Regions from separate parts of the Bacillus jepli genome, predicted to be linked through region 1. Evidence: predicted binding sites of a transcription regulator. Region 1 holds the regulator's gene; each other region holds the start of a gene.
The links. Region 1 encodes CtsR, which represses protease genes until heat stress. Its sites were predicted from a motif close to ATGGTCAATAAAGGTCAAACA; they were not measured.
Positions count from the first base shown of each region.

Region 2: clpP (ATP-dependent Clp endopeptidase proteolytic subunit ClpP) is a predicted target of CtsR. The motif match lies at 1,562-1,582, and genes of this name have one in related genera.
Region 3: ABC371_RS20790 (ATP-dependent Clp protease ATP-binding subunit) is a predicted target of CtsR. The motif match lies at 1,303-1,323, and genes of this name have one in related genera.

Region 1 covers NZ_JBDFMO010000001.1:963,660-969,383, forward strand. Annotated here, with positions in the region: gene clpC (ATP-dependent protease ATP-binding subunit ClpC) at 1-1,003, opposite strand, end outside; gene mcsB (protein-arginine kinase McsB) at 1,000-2,097, opposite strand; gene mcsA (protein-arginine kinase activator protein McsA) at 2,101-2,646, opposite strand; gene ABC371_RS04990 (CtsR family transcriptional regulator) at 2,823-3,287, opposite strand; gene ABC371_RS04995 (MgtC/SapB family protein) at 3,465-4,166, opposite strand; gene ABC371_RS05000 (hypothetical protein) at 4,437-4,691, shown strand; rRNA gene rrf (5S ribosomal RNA) at 5,054-5,169, opposite strand; rRNA gene ABC371_RS05010 (23S ribosomal RNA) at 5,225-5,724, opposite strand, start outside.
Region 2 covers NZ_JBDFMO010000001.1:2,037,503-2,043,226, reverse strand. Annotated here, with positions in the region: gene rpoN (RNA polymerase factor sigma-54) at 1-155, opposite strand, end outside; gene ABC371_RS10265 (hypothetical protein) at 358-534, shown strand; tRNA gene ABC371_RS10260 (tRNA-Arg) at 1,285-1,356, shown strand; gene clpP (ATP-dependent Clp endopeptidase proteolytic subunit ClpP) at 1,640-2,233, shown strand; gene ABC371_RS10250 (HPr family phosphocarrier protein) at 2,275-2,532, opposite strand; gene whiA (DNA-binding protein WhiA) at 2,669-3,610, opposite strand; gene ABC371_RS10240 (gluconeogenesis factor YvcK family protein) at 3,651-4,622, opposite strand; gene rapZ (RNase adapter RapZ) at 4,622-5,512, opposite strand; gene ABC371_RS10230 (NUDIX hydrolase) at 5,532-5,724, opposite strand, start outside.
Region 3 covers NZ_JBDFMO010000001.1:4,070,487-4,076,210, reverse strand. Annotated here, with positions in the region: gene ABC371_RS20790 (ATP-dependent Clp protease ATP-binding subunit) at 1-1,206, opposite strand, end outside; gene ABC371_RS20785 (YkvI family membrane protein) at 1,469-2,512, shown strand; gene ABC371_RS20780 (helix-turn-helix domain-containing protein) at 2,540-4,621, opposite strand; gene ABC371_RS20775 (DUF5058 family protein) at 4,840-5,556, shown strand; gene ABC371_RS20770 (small-conductance mechanosensitive channel) at 5,578-5,724, shown strand, end outside.

The DNA of each region.
Region 1 (5,724 bases):
AACGACGCTCAAGAGCAGCATCTTTTTCAATGTATTTTCTATATTCATCTAAAGTTGTTGCACCGATACATTGTAGCTCACCGCGAGCAAGAGATGGTTTTAAAATATTCGATGCATCAATCGCACCTTCAGCACCACCAGCACCGATTAACGTATGAAGTTCATCAATAAACAGAATGATATTCCCAGCTTGGCGAATTTCATCCATTACCTTTTTCAAACGGTCCTCAAATTCTCCACGGTATTTTGTACCTGCAACTACAGTACCCATATCAAGGGTCATTACACGCTTATCGCGAAGCGTTTCTGGTACCTCATTGTTTACAATTTGCTGGGCTAATCCTTCAGCAATAGCCGTTTTACCAACACCAGGCTCCCCAATTAAAACAGGGTTATTTTTCGTACGACGGCTTAGCACTTCAATCACACGTTGAATCTCTTTACTTCGTCCAATCACGGGATCAAGGCTGCCTTCTCTTGCGATCGCCGTAAGATCACGTGCTAAGCTATCCAAGGTTGGTGTATTCGCATTAGCAGAACCACCGCCATGATGTCCTGATGACGACTCATTGCTCCCTAATAATTGTAAAACCTGTTGGCGAGCTTTATTGAGGCTCACTCCAAGGTTGTTTAACACTCTTGCAGCAACACCCTCACCTTCGCGAATTAATCCAAGTAGGATGTGTTCTGTTCCTACATAAGAATGGCCTAGCTTACGAGCCTCATCCATTGATAACTCAATTACCTTTTTCGCACGTGGTGTGTAATGGATGGTCTGTGAACCTTCCTGACCACGTCCAATTAGAGCTTCTACTTCTTTTTGTATTTTTTCAGGTCCTAACCCTAGTGCAAGCAAGGCCTTTGCGGCAATCCCTTCACCTTCGCGGATAAGACCTAATAATACATGTTCAGTTCCAATATTGTTATGTCCCAATCGTACAGCTTCCTCTTGAGCTAACGCTAACACCTTTTGTGCACGCTCAGTAAATCTGCCAAACATCATAACCCATCACCCTCCATGTCAGTAGTCTTATTATTTTCTAGTTTTAATCTTTCTCGAATAATAGACGCCCTTCTAACGTCCCTTTCATTTGGCCTTAATGCTCCACCAGCATAGACCTGCAAGAATCCAGGTTGAGTTAAAATCATGAGTTCATTAAGAATGGTTCTTGATATTTCTTTTATATAGCCAAGATCAATACCCAATCGAACATCTGATAAACACTTAGCTGCTTCTTTCGATTCAATAATCCTACTATTAGCTAAAACACCATAGGAACGAAATACTCGGTCCTCTAATTGTATGTTTGAAGTCTTCACAAGTGCTTCTCGAGCAGAGCGCTCTTGTGCAATCAACTGTGCAACCACACTCTTTAAGTCTTCTACAATATCTTCTTCCGTTTTACCTAGCGTGATTTGATTGGATATTTGAAAAATATTCCCTAACGCCTCGCTACCTTCACCATAAATTCCTCTTACAACTAGACCAAGTTGATTGATTGCTGGAATGATACGACTCATTTGATGTGTAAGAATAAGAGCTGGAAGATGCATCATCACGGAGGCCCTTAGTCCAGTTCCTACATTTGTTGGACAGCTTGTTAAATAGCCTCTAGTTTCATCAAATGCATAATCAACATGCTCCTCTATCCAATCATCTAGGTTGTTTGCAACCTGCAAGCCTTCCGATAATTGCAACCCTGGGAATAAACATTGTATTCGTATATGGTCTTCTTCATTAATCATGATGCTAATTTCTTCATTTTCGGATAAAAGACAAGCTCCTAATTGAAAGTTTTCGGCTAAATGTGGACTGATCAAATGCTTTTCAACCAATACCCTTTTTTCATTAGGCTGAAGCTCCGTCATTTTTAATAATTCAAATCCTCCAATTGAGGGAAAACTCTTTCCAGCAAACCCCTTTTGAAAGACATCGACTATTTGCCCAGCCTCTTCATTTGAATAAACCGTTGAGAAAGGTACATTTTTCAGATTTCGAGCAAGTCTAATCCGTGAACTTAAGACAATATCTGAATCAGGACCTTCTTGACTCATCCAAGCACTTAAAGCTTGATTGATAAAATGCTCAAGTGACATTGATTAAACCTCCCCTTCTGTGTAACCACTCAGTTTCTTTTCAAGATCCCTTACGTGGTCACGAACATCTGCAGCTTTTTCGAATTCCTCTAACGAAATATATTCCTGCATCTTTTGCTTTAGTTGTTCAATCTCTTTCCGAATATGGAAGGAGCCACCGATTCGTTTTGGAATTTTCCCTGTATGATGTGTATTGCCACTATGCAGACGTTTTAAAATTGGGGTAAGTTGTTTTTCAAAGGTTGGATAGCATTGCGAACAGCCAAACCGACCTACTTTTGCAAATTGTTGAAAAGTCATTTTACAGTTCTCGCATTGCAATACTTCATTTTTTTGAAAAGCATGTTGCTGTGAACCGGTAAGTGGCTCAAACTGAAGAAGTCCTGCTAATAAGTTATCTATTGAAAAGCCAGATGTGCCTGGAAACATGAACATCTCGCTTTTTTCTTGAGCACAATGTTCACAAATATGAACCTCTGTTTTTTCACCATTAATCACCTTTGTAAAATGAAATGTTGCAGGGCGTTGATTACATTCTTGGCATATCATGATAACACCTTCCTATTTAATCAAATGCGCCTTGGCGTATTTGCGCCCGATTTTTTTAGGCCCACACGAGGTGGGTCACAAAGACGTTGCCACAGGAAGTGGCGTTCTTAGTCTTTGATCCTCCTCTCGAAAACTTTCCTTTGAAAAATCGTGGCATCCGCCGGAGGCTTTACCTTTTATCTATACATGAGGGATGTAAGCATTGCCTTTAACATTCTTGCTCTTAATTCATCCCGATGTGGAAGCTCAATAAACAAGACAGAACGGTCAATCACACTTAACATGATCTTCGCTTCTCTTTTTGAGATCACTTCCTCCTCAACCAAGCGCAAAATAACGTCCTCAGCACTTGTTTGAGCAATCCGTTTATCGATAAGGCGTACGAGTTGCTTAATCAGTTGAGAGTCGTCATTTGTTTTCACTCTCATAATTCGAATGTAGCCTCCGCCACCTCTTTTACTTTCCACCAAATAGCCTCTCTCTAACGTAAACCTTGTATTTATCACATAATTAATTTGAGATGGGACACATTCAAATTTATCGGCAATCTCACTTCTTTTAATTTCAACTATAGCTCGATCACTTGTATCAAGAACACTTTTTAGATATTGTTCAATGATATCAGATATATTCCTCATTATGACCACACCTCACCTTGACTTTGACTATATTTGACTATAATTATAATATAAAATGACTGCACTAATTTTTCAACTGTTTCGCATGTGAAATTGAAAGTAGAAAAAGGGCAATCATTTACCATTTAAGGGCTTTACTATCCTATACTTTCCAAACCTGGTACCTCTCTAAACACCAAATTAAAAAATTTTTTGGACCATTTCCCGCTTAGACATTTCTTCATATAAGCGTAAACGCTCATTTTTACTTGCCACTTCTACATCAATTGTGTACTGGCAATTGTTTTCTACCTTATCCTTTGAATACTTAATATTAAAATCCTTCACCTTAAAACCATTATCTTTAAATAATTTTAAAATGAATGAAGACGAGGAAATATTTTCATGAATAATGATATGAACAACTTTTCGTTTTCTGGATTTAAAAAAGAACTCTTCAAATCGGTTTAGAAAAATTAAACTTAATAAAACTACAATTGTAGTTAATATGGCTGGCGCATACATCCCTAACCCGATTATTAACCCTAGACCAGCAACAACCCAAATCGATGCTGCCGTAGTTAGCCCACGAACCGTGGCATCCCTTACCAAAATAGTACCAGCACCCAAAAAACCAATACCACTAATCACATATGACGGAATTCGTGCCGGGTCAAAACGGACATTCGTACTCATCTCTAAATAAGGCTGAAACCCAAAAATAGACATCAGCATCATTAAACAAGAACCAACTCCAACCAGTAAATGTGTACGAAATCCAGCAGGGTGTTTATGTACTTCTCTCTCCAATCCAACTAATCCACATAATAACGCAGCCATAAAAATGCGAAGCGACATCGTAAAAAATTCTTGAGTTTGGAACGATGCAAAAAATTGTGCCATGTCACATCCCCCCTGTTCTATAGACATAGGCGACCTGTAAATTACTTATTCGATAGGAAATTTAAAATCCCCTTTAATTCAAATAAAAAAAGGTAGTGTTTTATCATTATACGATTCGTTCAAAAAGTTTATGAGTATCAAAAATACCTATTTTAAAATAGTGTTTCTGCCATAGGACCTAAGATGTTAATTATCATTAACAATGTAATTAATAATATAGATCTTTTTTGAAATGTAAAATTTAACACTGGTATATAGGGAGTTATCTTAATGACTAATGACCTGTATTGGTATATGGTTTGTCGATTCGTATATATGTATTATGTATGGGATTCTGGGAGGGTTGATAAAAACGATTATGTCGGTTGCTGCTTGCGGTTTATCATTTATTGGTTTGCGAGTGGGTGGTATACCGGTAATCGGGTTTGCGGTATACCATTTATCGGTTTACGGTTGCGTGATATACCGTTAATCGGGTTTACGGTATATCATTTATCGTTTTACGAATGGGCGATATACCGGTAATGGGGTTTGCAAATTTGGCGTTCGCTGGATCAGCATTACCTAACTTTTTGCCGTTATTAAAAGTGACAATCTAAAAAAGATTGTGTATTGGCTTGCGTTACCGATTCCTTCATCTAAATCATGAAACAGGAACGAATCAGCACTTTTCGTTACCCTTTCCTTCAATACAATTACAAAAGTGGAACGTTTAAGCCTTTTTAGTTACCAATCACTTGAAATCAATCTCAAAACAGGAACGATTCTACAATTTACGTTACTCTTCATCACTCAACATCTGTCAAACAAGTGCCACGTTCTTCAACCCCTAATATCCAAACAAAAACAAATAAAAAAGACCAACCATATCGGCTGATCTTTAGTGTGCCTAGCGACGTCCTACTCTCACAGGGACAAAGTCCCAACTACCATCGGCGCTGAAGAGCTTAACTTCCGTGTTCGGTATGGGAACGGGTGTGACCTCTTCGCTATCGCCACTAGACTATGTTGAAGGATTCATTCCTTCAAAACTAGATAACGCTCCTACATTCATCAGTTTGGTTAAGTCCTCGATCGATTAGTATCAGTCAGCTGCACATGTCACCATGCTTCCACCTCTGACCTATCAACCTCGTCATCTTCGAGGGATCTTACTAGTTTAACACTATGGGAAATCTCATCTTGAGGGGGGCTTCATGCTTAGATGCTTTCAGCACTTATCCCTTCCACACATAGCTACCCAGCTATGCCCTTGGCAGGACAACTGGTACACCAGCGGTGTGTCCATCCCGGTCCTCTCGTACTAAGGACAGCTCCTCTCAAATTTCCTACGCCCACGACGGATAGGGACCGAACTGTCTCACGACGTTCTGAACCCAGCTCGCGTACCGCTTTAATGGGCGAACAGCCCAACCCTTGGGACCGACTACAGCCCCAGGATGCGATGAGCCGACATCGAGGTGCCAAACCTCCCCGTCGATGTGGACTCTTGGGGGAGATAAGCCTGTTATCCCCGGGGTAGCTTTTATCCGTTGAGCGATGGCCCTTCCATGCGGAA
Region 2 (5,724 bases), 1.1 Mb from region 1:
GATGGTTTTACATCAATGAGGGGATTCTCTAGTGTCTGTTCTTCTAGAAATTTAGTCAAATCCAAAGATGAATATTGTAAAAGAGTTATTGCCTGCGTTAATTCCTTTGTCATGACTAGCTTTATAGATTGCTGTTGAAAAAGTCCAGTTTGCATATTCACTCATGGTTCCCCCTTCCTTTGAGTTGTTCTAGTGTAATGGAAGCGTTTACTTTTTTATTTACAATTTAAATTACCTTTTTGACTAAAAGGTTACATCTTTAATTTTATCTTACTTCTATCGTATCGAAAAAGTTAAATTTTAGCACGCATTTTTATTCATTTTTTGAAAGAATCTACCTTAAAGAGGTGATTATTGTTGAAAAAGAATGAAATCATATACACAGGCCCAGTCACTGGAACACTGGACGAAGCGAAGAAAAGTAAAAACAAAGAAGAGTTTACCTCAGAGTTCGATCCGATTCAAACGATGTGGGCTGTGAATCCAGTTGATGCGGACGTGTATGACGGAACTTTGGGGTATAAGGATAATTAGAGGTTGGATTTGAGGTGGTATATCGGAGTGTTCTCTGATATACCACTCTTTTCTAGATTAAACGAGGGAAAATTGCTTTCAAAATAGTTTTTTGCTATCACCTTTTCAACATTTATCCAAAAGTCATTTCTTAATTATGGTTTTATATAAGGAGTTTTTCCATTTCCATCCAAAAGCATCAACATATATACGTTATATCTCATGACTTTTTCAAAATTTCTCCAATTGTCTTTTCATATTATAGTTTTATGTTAGAGGCTTTTCCACTTTCATCCAAAAGTCTTAGCATATACACGTTATATCTTATGGCTTTTTCAAAATTTATCCAATAGCTCTTTCATATTTCGGTTTTATGTTAGGACTTTTTCCACTTTCATCCAAAAGTCTTAGCATATATATGTTATATCCCATAGCTTTTTCAAGATTTATCCAATAGTTCTTTCATATTTCGATTTTATGTTAGAGTTTTTTCACTTTCATCCAAAAGCCTTAGCATATATATGTTATATCCCATGGATTTTTCAAAATTTATCCCATAGTCTTTGCTTTCCTCTTTTTCTTCCAAAAACTTGTTTTTATTTTCTTAATTGTTCACCCAGATTAATTAAGTCAATATTTTGTTTTATCTAATGGCAACAATCTTTTAAAAAAGAGCCTCAATCATATAGTGCACACACCATCCCTAAATTAAGTTCTTGCATTCAAATAAGTTCTATCCTATAATGATGAGTGCAGTTTTATCTAAAACATGCCCTCGTAGTGTAGTGGATAGCACAAGAGATTCCGGTTCTCTTATCGTGGGTTCGAATCCTGCCGAGGGCGCTATTGAAAACCTGTTTCTAATTAAAGAGACAGGTTTTTTCTTTTTCAATCAATTCTTCGGAACCAAGAGAACCGTCCCTGTGGTTCCATGTTTAAAATACGTTAAATCGGTTATGATGGATTACGTATGAAATTTTGATTTTTTCCGTCCATAAAGAGGTATGGGATAATCGTTTGTAGAATAGTATAAGTTAGTAAAGCGAATTGTTTGACCTTTACTGACCTTAATTGTATGATGGAAATACATAACAAACCTTTTAATTTGTTTGAAGGAGGAAATAAAATGAATTTAATACCTACAGTTATTGAGCAAACAAACCGTGGAGAGCGCGCATATGACATCTACTCACGTTTATTAAAAGACCGTATTATCATGCTTGGAAGTGCGATTGATGATAATGTTGCAAACTCAATCGTGTCTCAGTTATTGTTCTTAGCCGCTGAGGATCCTGAAAAAGATATTTCTTTATACATCAACAGCCCAGGTGGTTCAATCACAGCTGGTATGGCGATCTATGATACGATGCAATTTATCAAGCCAAAGGTTTCTACTATTTGTATCGGTATGGCTGCATCTATGGGTGCTTTCTTACTTGCTGCTGGTGAAAAAGGCAAGCGTTTTGCGCTTCCTAATAGTGAAGTTATGATTCACCAACCACTTGGTGGCGCACAAGGGCAAGCAACTGAAATTGAAATCGCAGCAAAACGTATTCTTTTCTTACGCGAAAAGCTAAACCAAATTTTATCAGAGCGTACTGGTCAACCATTAGAGGTTCTACAAAGAGATACAGACCGTGACAACTTCATGACGGCTGAAAGAGCAATGGAGTATGGTCTCATCGACAAGGTTATGTACCCTCAAGATAACACTAAATAAGAGTAAAAAATCCTCTCACTTCATATCGTGAGAGGATTTTTTTATGCTTCTTTTTGAACAAAATCAGTTAAGGCTTCAACCGCAGCTTCTTCATCATTTCCCTCTGCGATTAGGGTAATTGTTGCACCAGATCCAATCGCTAAACTCATTAGCCCCATTATGCTTTTAGCATTTACCTTTTTCCCATCCTTTTCTAAAAAGATGTCCGCAGAAAATTTATTTGCTTCTTGGACAAACATTGCTGCAGGGCGTGCTTGTAATCCCGTTCTTAATACAACCTCTACATGTTTTTCAACCATTTTTCTTCCTCCTCAAATTTGTGTGCAATTCTTAAGTTGTTTGTTTTTTTCTAATTAGTTTTCTATTATTACGTAGAATAAACCAAAAAGGTTTCAAAATGACAGCGCTTTATTTCTTTCCAGGTGAGCAAGGCCCTCACTTGATAGATTGGCCTGCACGGAGCTTGTCGGCAATTTCATCAATTTTTCGAAGTCGGTGGTTAATCCCGGATTTGCTTATCTTTCCGGATGTTACCATTTCACCTAACTCCTTTAGAGTGACATCCTGGTAGGCGACTCGGAGCTCAGCAATTTCTCTTAACTTATCTGGTAAAATGCCAAGACCGACTGTTTCATCAATATAGCGGATATTTTCTACTTGACGAATGGAAGCGCCGATTGTCTTATTTAAGTTTGCCGTTTCACAGTTCACAAGGCGGTTCACTGAATTTCGCATATCGCGAACAATGCGTACGTCCTCAAATCGAAGCAATGCTTGGTGGGCGCCAATGACATTGAGGAATTCTGTGATTTTTTCCGCTTCTTTTAAGTACGTAATAAAACCTTTTTTACGTTCTAATGTTTTGGCGTTGAGATCAAAAACGTTCATTAATTCACAAAGAGAATCATTATGATCTTTATATAATGAAAAAATCTCAAGATGGTACGAGGATGTTTCAGGATTATTAACTGAGCCCCCTGCTAAAAAAGCTCCACGTAAATAGGAGCGTTTGCAGCATTTTTTCGCAACAAGTGCCGGAGAGATTTCTTGTTGCAAGGAAAAACCTTCAAAAATCTTTAAGTCTTCTAAAATATCCTTTGCGTCCTCAATAAGCCGAACAATATATACATTGTTTTTCTTGAGTCTCATTTTTTTTCGAACGAGGAGCTCAACACCCACATTATAGCATTTTTTAAGCAATGTATAAATTCTTCTCGCAATAGCGGCGTTTTCCGTTTGGATATCCACCACTACTTTTTGATTGGAGAAGGAAAGTGCGCCATTCATTCGAATCAAAGCGGAAAGCTCAGCTTTTGCGCAGCAATCTTTGATGTCTAGGTTTGTCAGTTCTTTTTTCGTCTCTGATGCAAATGACACAGGTTCCACCCTCCTTTTATCATGAGGGTGATTGTTTCAATCACCCATTTTTATTTTCTGCAACCATATTATATAAAAGATTTGCTACTTTTGTTGTATCATGTCTAATCACATCGTTATCATATGAAATTATTTTATCATTAATGATGGATAGACCTAAAGTAGAAAGTCTTTCTACGTCATACACAACAGGCTTCGCTAGTTCTTTTGCATACTTTTCTTTGATGCGCTCTGGGATATCACCATCATTGACCAAAATGGTATCAATAAACCTTAAGCCCATATGATCAATTAAGGCTTGAACGTGGTCGCTCGCTGTATAGTTCAAGGTTTCCCCTGCTTGTGTCATCACATTACAAATATAGACCTTTTTTGCCTTTGCTTTCACGACCTCATCGCCAATTTTGGGTACAAGCAAATTTGGTAATATACTTGTATAAAGGCTGCCAGGCCCAATGACAATCATATCAGCCTGACGAATCTTTTCAATCGATTCGTTTAGTGGCTCCACATCATCCGGTGTTAAAAAGACACGTTTGATCTTTTTACCGGAGTATGGAATTTTTGACTCGCCTGTAACAATAGTACCGTCTTCCATTTCAGCATTTAAAACGACACTTTTATTCGCTGCTGGGAGCACTTTTCCTCTTACTTTTAGGACTTTACTCATTTCAGTTACTGCGTGAACAAAATCACCAGTTATCGTTGTCATTGCCGCAAGGATCAAGTTTCCAAGTGAATGACCAGATAAGCCATTTCCACCTGCAAAACGATGCTGGAACAAATCCTCAATCAAGGGCTCCACATCTGATAAGGCAGCTAATACATTTCGAATATCACCAGGTGGTGGAATATCCATCTCATCGCGAAGACGACCAGAGGATCCCCCATCATCCGCTACCGTTACAATGGCTGTAATATCAACTGGCTGATATTTTAACCCTCGTAAAAGTACGGAAAGGCCAGTACCTCCACCAATGATGACAATCTTAGGCTGTTTTGGATTGGTCATTACTTTCTTTCCTTTCTCCTCTCAATATCGCGGTGAGAAACATGAGTTTGATAGTCATCCTTGAAATGTTTTGCGATATATTCGGCAAGAGTAACCGAACGGTGCTGCCCGCCCGTACACCCAATTGCAATCACTAGCTGGCTTTTTCCTTCCCGCTTGTATTGTGGGAGCATAAATGCAAGTAGATCAGTTACTTTTTCGATAAACTTCTGGGTTTCCGTCCATTTTAGAACATAGCTTGATACATCATCATCAAGCCCAGTCTTTGGTCTCATCGCCTCGATGTAATGAGGATTCGGGAGAAAACGCACATCAAACACTAGGTCAGCATCGATCGGAATACCATATTTAAAGCCAAATGACATCACGTTGACCGAAAAGGTAGGTCTTGATTGTGATGCGAACTGCTTTAAGATTTTTTCCCGCAGTTCCCTCGGTTTTAATTCTGAAGTATCATAAATATACTGAGCTCTTCCCTTCATCTCCTCTAGGATTTCCCTTTCCGCCTGAATGCCTTCGAGTGGCGAACCAGTTGGAGCAAGTGGATGGGAACGCCTTGTTTCCTTATAACGTGTAACAAGCGTTGCATCCTTTGCATCTAAAAATAAAATTTGCGGCGCAATCCATGAAACCTCTGAAAGATCGTCAAGGGATGCAAATAAGCTATCGAAAAATTCGCGACCACGTAAGTCCATGACAAGCGCAACTTTATCCATTTTCCCTCCAGATTCCTTCATCAACTCAAGAAATTTTGGAAGTAAAGTTGGAGGGAGGTTATCTACACAAAAATACCCTAAATCCTCAAAGCTTTGAATCGCGACTGTTTTACCTGCACCTGACATTCCCGTTATGATCACTAATTGTATTTCACTTGTTGAACCAACACTCATCGTTTTGCCTCCCCCGTATCTAACTAGGATCTAATCTGTATGAAAGTAATTCAAAATCTGGTGTATATGTAAATGTTCCATAAATAACCCCAGAACCTTTAAGTACGTAATCCAAAATATGATAATCGCCAGGGGCCATCGGCAAATTAGGGATGTCCTTTATATCCTGCCATTTCAGGATACCTTCTTCGGATTCATCGACATTTTCGCCT
Region 3 (5,724 bases), 3.1 Mb from region 1:
ACCAACAGGGATACCGGTTTTCTTCTCGATAATTTGTTGGATATTGGTTACATCAATCACATGCTCTTCTTTGTTTTCCGGATTACTTAATTGTTTTTCTAGCAGAATTTCTTGATGTCTTAATTTTGCTGCTAATTCGTAGTTTTCTTCCCCGGCTGCTTTTTCTTTTTCAGCAGCGATTTTTGCAAGTTCTGCTTCAATATCCTTTGGATTTGTGCCTCCAGATGCTAAATTCATTTTTGAACCAGCTTCATCAAGCAAGTCGATTGCCTTATCTGGTAAGAAGCGGTCTTGAATGTATCGATGTGATAATGTTACACAGGCACGGATCGCTTCATCTGTATATTTTACACCATGGAAATCTTCATATTTTCCTTTAATACCTTCAAGAATCTGAATCGCTTCGTCAACTGTAGGTTCATCCACTGTTACAGGTTGGAAACGACGTTCAAGTGCAGCGTCTTTTTCAATTTGTCGGTATTCTTTTAATGTTGTGGCACCAACAACTTGAAGTTCGCCACGTGCAAGAGCAGGTTTTAAAATATTACCTGCATCCATTGAACCTTCAGCAGAACCTGCGCCTACTAAAAGGTGAATTTCATCAATAAATAAGATAATATTTTTACGCTTTTGAAGCTCAGCAATGAGTTGCTTCATTCTTTCTTCGAATTGACCACGAATACCAGTGTTGGCAACGAGTGATGCGACATCTAGTAAATAAACCTGTTTATTTGAAAGCTTACTTGGCGCTTTTCCTTCAGAAATTTGTAGGGCTAATCCTTCTGCAATTGCAGTTTTACCTACCCCTGGTTCCCCAATTAGAACAGGGTTGTTTTTATTACGGCGGTTTAAGATTTCAATAACACGGTGGATTTCCTCGTCACGGCCAATCACTGGGTCAATAAGTCCAGCCTTCGCCATTTGAGTAAGGTTTCGACCAAAATGATCGAGAAGACCTCCGCCATTTCCTCCGTGTTTTGGTTGTGTTTGTTGTTGATTGATTCCCATTTGTTGACCAAAAGCATTGCCTTTAAATAGATCATCAAATGTAAAATTAGGGAAACCGTACATTCCTGAAGGTATTTTCATGTTGTTCTTCTCCTTCGCATAACACTCACTGCAAAGTTGAATTTGTCGCTTGTCATTGTTCACTTGTACGTGCAACTGAACCGTAGCTTCATTTTTATTACATGCTTGACAAATCATAAACAACTACCTCCTTGAAATTTGACTATCTTTGACCAATTTAAGATAAAAGACTGACCCACATCGTGTGGCTTAAATAAAATAGGTCGTTTGTGATGTTTGACCATCTTTGACCTTATGTCTATATTATACTTTGACTATCTTTGACTTTCAAGTAAAAAGTACTAGAAATTTTTGCCACGGTTAACGAAGGAATAGCTCGTCTTAATTTTGGAACTTGTACATATAAATCAAGTAAGACAGAAAAATGAGGTGGCTATTTGTGCGAGGAAATTGGGGGGCAGCATTTCAAATCGGTGCTGTTTATGTTGGAACAATCGTAGGAGCAGGCTTTGCAACAGGTCGGGAAATCGTTGAATTTTTTACCCAATATGGTCTATACGGTTTGATCGGAATCGGAATCAGTGGTTTCTTATTTATATGGTTAGGAACTCGAATCATGATCATCGCAAACCGAATTCAAGCTGATTCGTATAAGGAATTTAATGAATATTTGTTTGGAAAAAAAGCAGGGTTTTTTGTGAACGGATTGATGCTTCTTGTATTGATAGGGGTAACTTCGGTCATGCTTTCGGGAGCGGGTGCTGTCTTTTATGAACAATTAGGGCTGTCGTATCAGCTTGGAATTTTTGTGACGAGTGCACTTTCCATTTTTGTATTGATATATGGGGTCAAAGGGTTATTTGGTGTGAACATGTTTGTTGTACCGATCATGATTTTCTTCAGTGTTGTGTTAGCAGTAGAAGTTCTTTTTACGGATGCAACAAGTTTAATAAGTAAACCTGAATTAGAATCATCAAGCTATAATTGGATGATTTCGCCATTTTTATATGCTGCATTTAACTTAACCATGGCGATGCCAGTTTTGGTACCACTTGCTAAAGAAATAGAACATGAAAAAACATTAAGATGGGGTGGATTGATAGGAGGGGGTGCATTATGTCTGATTTTATTAACAAGCCATATATCCTTGTCGGCACTCCCAAATATTCACACCTTTGAGATTCCAATGGCTGAGGTTATGAAAAACTTCATGGCTGCTTTCTCGTGGTTGTACATCCTTGTGATTTATGGAGAAATCTTTACTTCAGTAATTGGTAATTTATTTGGGCTTGAGCGTCAATTGAAAAATGTCATCAAACTCCCGTCAATCTTAATTGTTTTCGGTGTTTTGTCCATCGCCTATTGTCTAAGCCAGTTAGGCTACGGGGCATTGATCTCTTTTTTATATCCATTGTTTGGGTATATGAGTTTGATCTTATTAATTCTGTTGGCAAGGCCAATGAAACAGCTTTCGAAGAAATAAAGAGGTTCGTAAGGGAACCTCTTTATTTTAATGAACCTCATCAGAGTATGCGAATGATTCTTTTAAGTGACAGGCTAACTGGATTTTCAGAAAGTCTTTTGGGTCATTAAAACGTAAATGAAGAATCTCCTCGATTTTTTTTAGGCGTTGATATAACGTATTAATATGAATGTGAAGATGTTGAGCTGTTTCGTTTATGGACTTATTTAATTTTATATAGGTTAACAATGTTAGTTCAAGGTCATTTTTCCTCGACCTTGCCGTATTCAAGGGCTGAAAAAAGCCATTTATGAATTCCTCTATTTCATTCGTGTCCTGATTAATAAATAACCGATTAACCCCAATACTTTCATAGGTAATGATGCCTGTTTCTTTTTTATTAATTAGATAGGCAACGGACTTCTTTGCCTCTTCATAACTTTTCCCTATGTGATAAGCTCCCTTTTTAGTTGAACCGACACCGACACATACGAATGAGTCGTTATTATTCGTCCAGTTGTGAATAATGGTCGTCAGTCTTTTTATCAAATCATCAACTGAAGTACTATCAGTTAATGAAACGAGCACCATGATTTTATTATGAAATCCATAAATGAGCCTCACCTGTAGAATATTCTTTTTAATCAATGAGATGATACTATGAATATCTGCCCCAAGCTTATATAAATCCTTATAATTCACAAGTTCGATTACTGTAACAAAAAAGGAGTGGGAAGGAATTAAATTGAATTCCTTTCTTTTTGCAATAAGAGCTTCTGGATCTCTACTTTTAATAACCTCATTAAAAAATTCATGCGTCTTCTTATAATAAATTTCTTCTAATGTATGTTTCTTTACAAGTTCAAGGGCTAGAATGGCTCCACCTTGCTCAATTACAATCCGATCAATGATCGATAGAGTAGTAGAATAGGGCAAAATAAAACAACCGAGAAAGATGGTACCATTGATAATGGGATATAAATAGTACTTTTCTTCTTTTGGCTTACGTAATTCTACGAAAACAGGATGTCTTCTCCTTTTAAATATTCTAGAAATCTCATCAACGCTAAAATCATTCTTTTGATTGACTTGATTATGGTACCAATCATTTTCTAAGTAATCATAAAAGGAAACTTTCCCATTTATCATTTTGCCTATTTCTTTTACAATTGTCTTTAACCCTTTATTTTGGAGAGAGAATTTAATAAGGGTATTGTGAACTTCGTTTCTTTTTGAAAGCTCTTGTAATTTTTCATTCACTTCTGTATAAAGGCGTGCATTTTGGATAGCAATGGCTACCTGTGATGCAAAACCTTGTAAAAGTCGTACATCACCTTCAGTAAATCTCCCTTTCTTATCAAATTGGTGTATGGTCATCACCCCGATACGCTGGTCCCCAATAGAAATCGGTACACTTACAATTGCTTGAATAATTTTTCCTTTTGATGATGAATTGATAATCTGTAAGTTTTCAGGAGAAATGGAATGATCGCTCATTTTTTTATAAATCTGTTCTGTAGAATGGTAGATTAATGGTTTCCCTTCCTTAAAAACCATCCCAGTTATAGATTCTCCAATGTTCATTCTAAGTTTTCCAATGATGGGTTCAAATCCAACACTTGTTTTCGTAATAATGATCTCTTCACTAGGCTCATAAAGTTGGAGGTACCCTGCATTTGCCACAGGTATTACGGACAATGCGTTTTTAACAATTTTCTCTAACAAATCATCAAGAACAAGTGAAGAAGAGACAGAGCGTATTCCTTCAATCAAAACATCCAATTCCACATCTTTTGCTTGAATCTGGTTTTTTGCGTCCATTAACTCAAAGCAAATATACAAATAATCCAAATCTCTTTTATCGAAGGGAGATGATATACAGTTGGAGCGAAGGATCACTTGATGCCCATTCAAGTAAGAAAATGAGATATACAAATCTTCCTCACACGTAAAAATAGTGTAGTTGTCATCTTTATTCAATTTTAAAAGGTTAACATTTTCATTTTTTAACGTTCCTTTTTTGTGTAAGAGTTGGAAGGTAGTATCATGAGGTTTTTTAACATAAATTTCATACGAACATTTCTCAAATCCTTTTTCTAAAAAAGAGAGGAGCAGTTGTTTTGTTATCATTCTAACCTCCAGGACATTTATATATAGAAAGTTCTGTTTTTTCTGAATTATATATGTATTATAATACATTGTAATAGTTGATTCGATAAATTACTATAAAAATTAGAATATATAGAATTTCATACTTTAAATATTTTGAATGCGCTTACTTTAAAAGGGGGAATTCAAGAAAAGATGTAGGAGAATTATTTTACACTTGGAGAATATGGAAAAGGAGGATGTTTAATTTGGAAAAAGTATTACAAACGGCAAATAGCTTACCACTTTGGATCTTAGCTTCACTGGTAGTTGGTATCGTCATTTTTCAAGGGATTACTTTTATTCGACTTGCTTCAAAGACAAGTCAATCCGTTGGTATGTCATCAGCAGAGGTAAAGTCTGCGATCAGAGCCGGCGCGATTAGTTCACTTGGACCATCTTTAGCCATCATTGTTGTTGCTATTTCTATGATTTCATTAATTGGTAGCCCTACTACACTAATGCGAATCTCGATTATTGGAAATGCTGCAATCGAAACAGTAGGTGCAAGTATTGGGTCAAAAGCCGCTGGTGTTGATTTAGGATCCCCTGATTATAATTTACAAGCCTTTACGAATGCTGTTTGGGTCATGTGTCTTGGGGGAATGGGATGGTTGTTATTTGTTGCTCTATTTACTAAGTCATTAGGAAAGATACAGAAAAAAGCAGAAGCCAATCCTAAAAATGTAACAATGTTAAGTACCGTTTCTGTTGCTGCTATGATAGGGGCTTTTAGTTACCTTGGTGGAGGAGAAATGGTAAAAGGTCTAAGTCATTTCATTGTTTTTATTGTTGCCTTTATTACGATGCCTCTCATTATATGGATTGGAGATAAATCCCAACTAAGATGGTTAAAAGAATGGTCATTAGGACTGGTAATTATTGTCGGAATGATAGCAGGTTATTTAATTTCTTAAAAAGAAAGGTAGGAGAACTACATGCAAGTGAATAGAGGGGAAAATTTATCTATAAACCAAACTGTACCAAGCACGCAAGAGTCAGCTATGGATTTTGATACCTTTCAATTAAAGTCTCATTTTTGGGGACGTCTAACAATCTGGTCAGTCATAGCATTAACATTACTT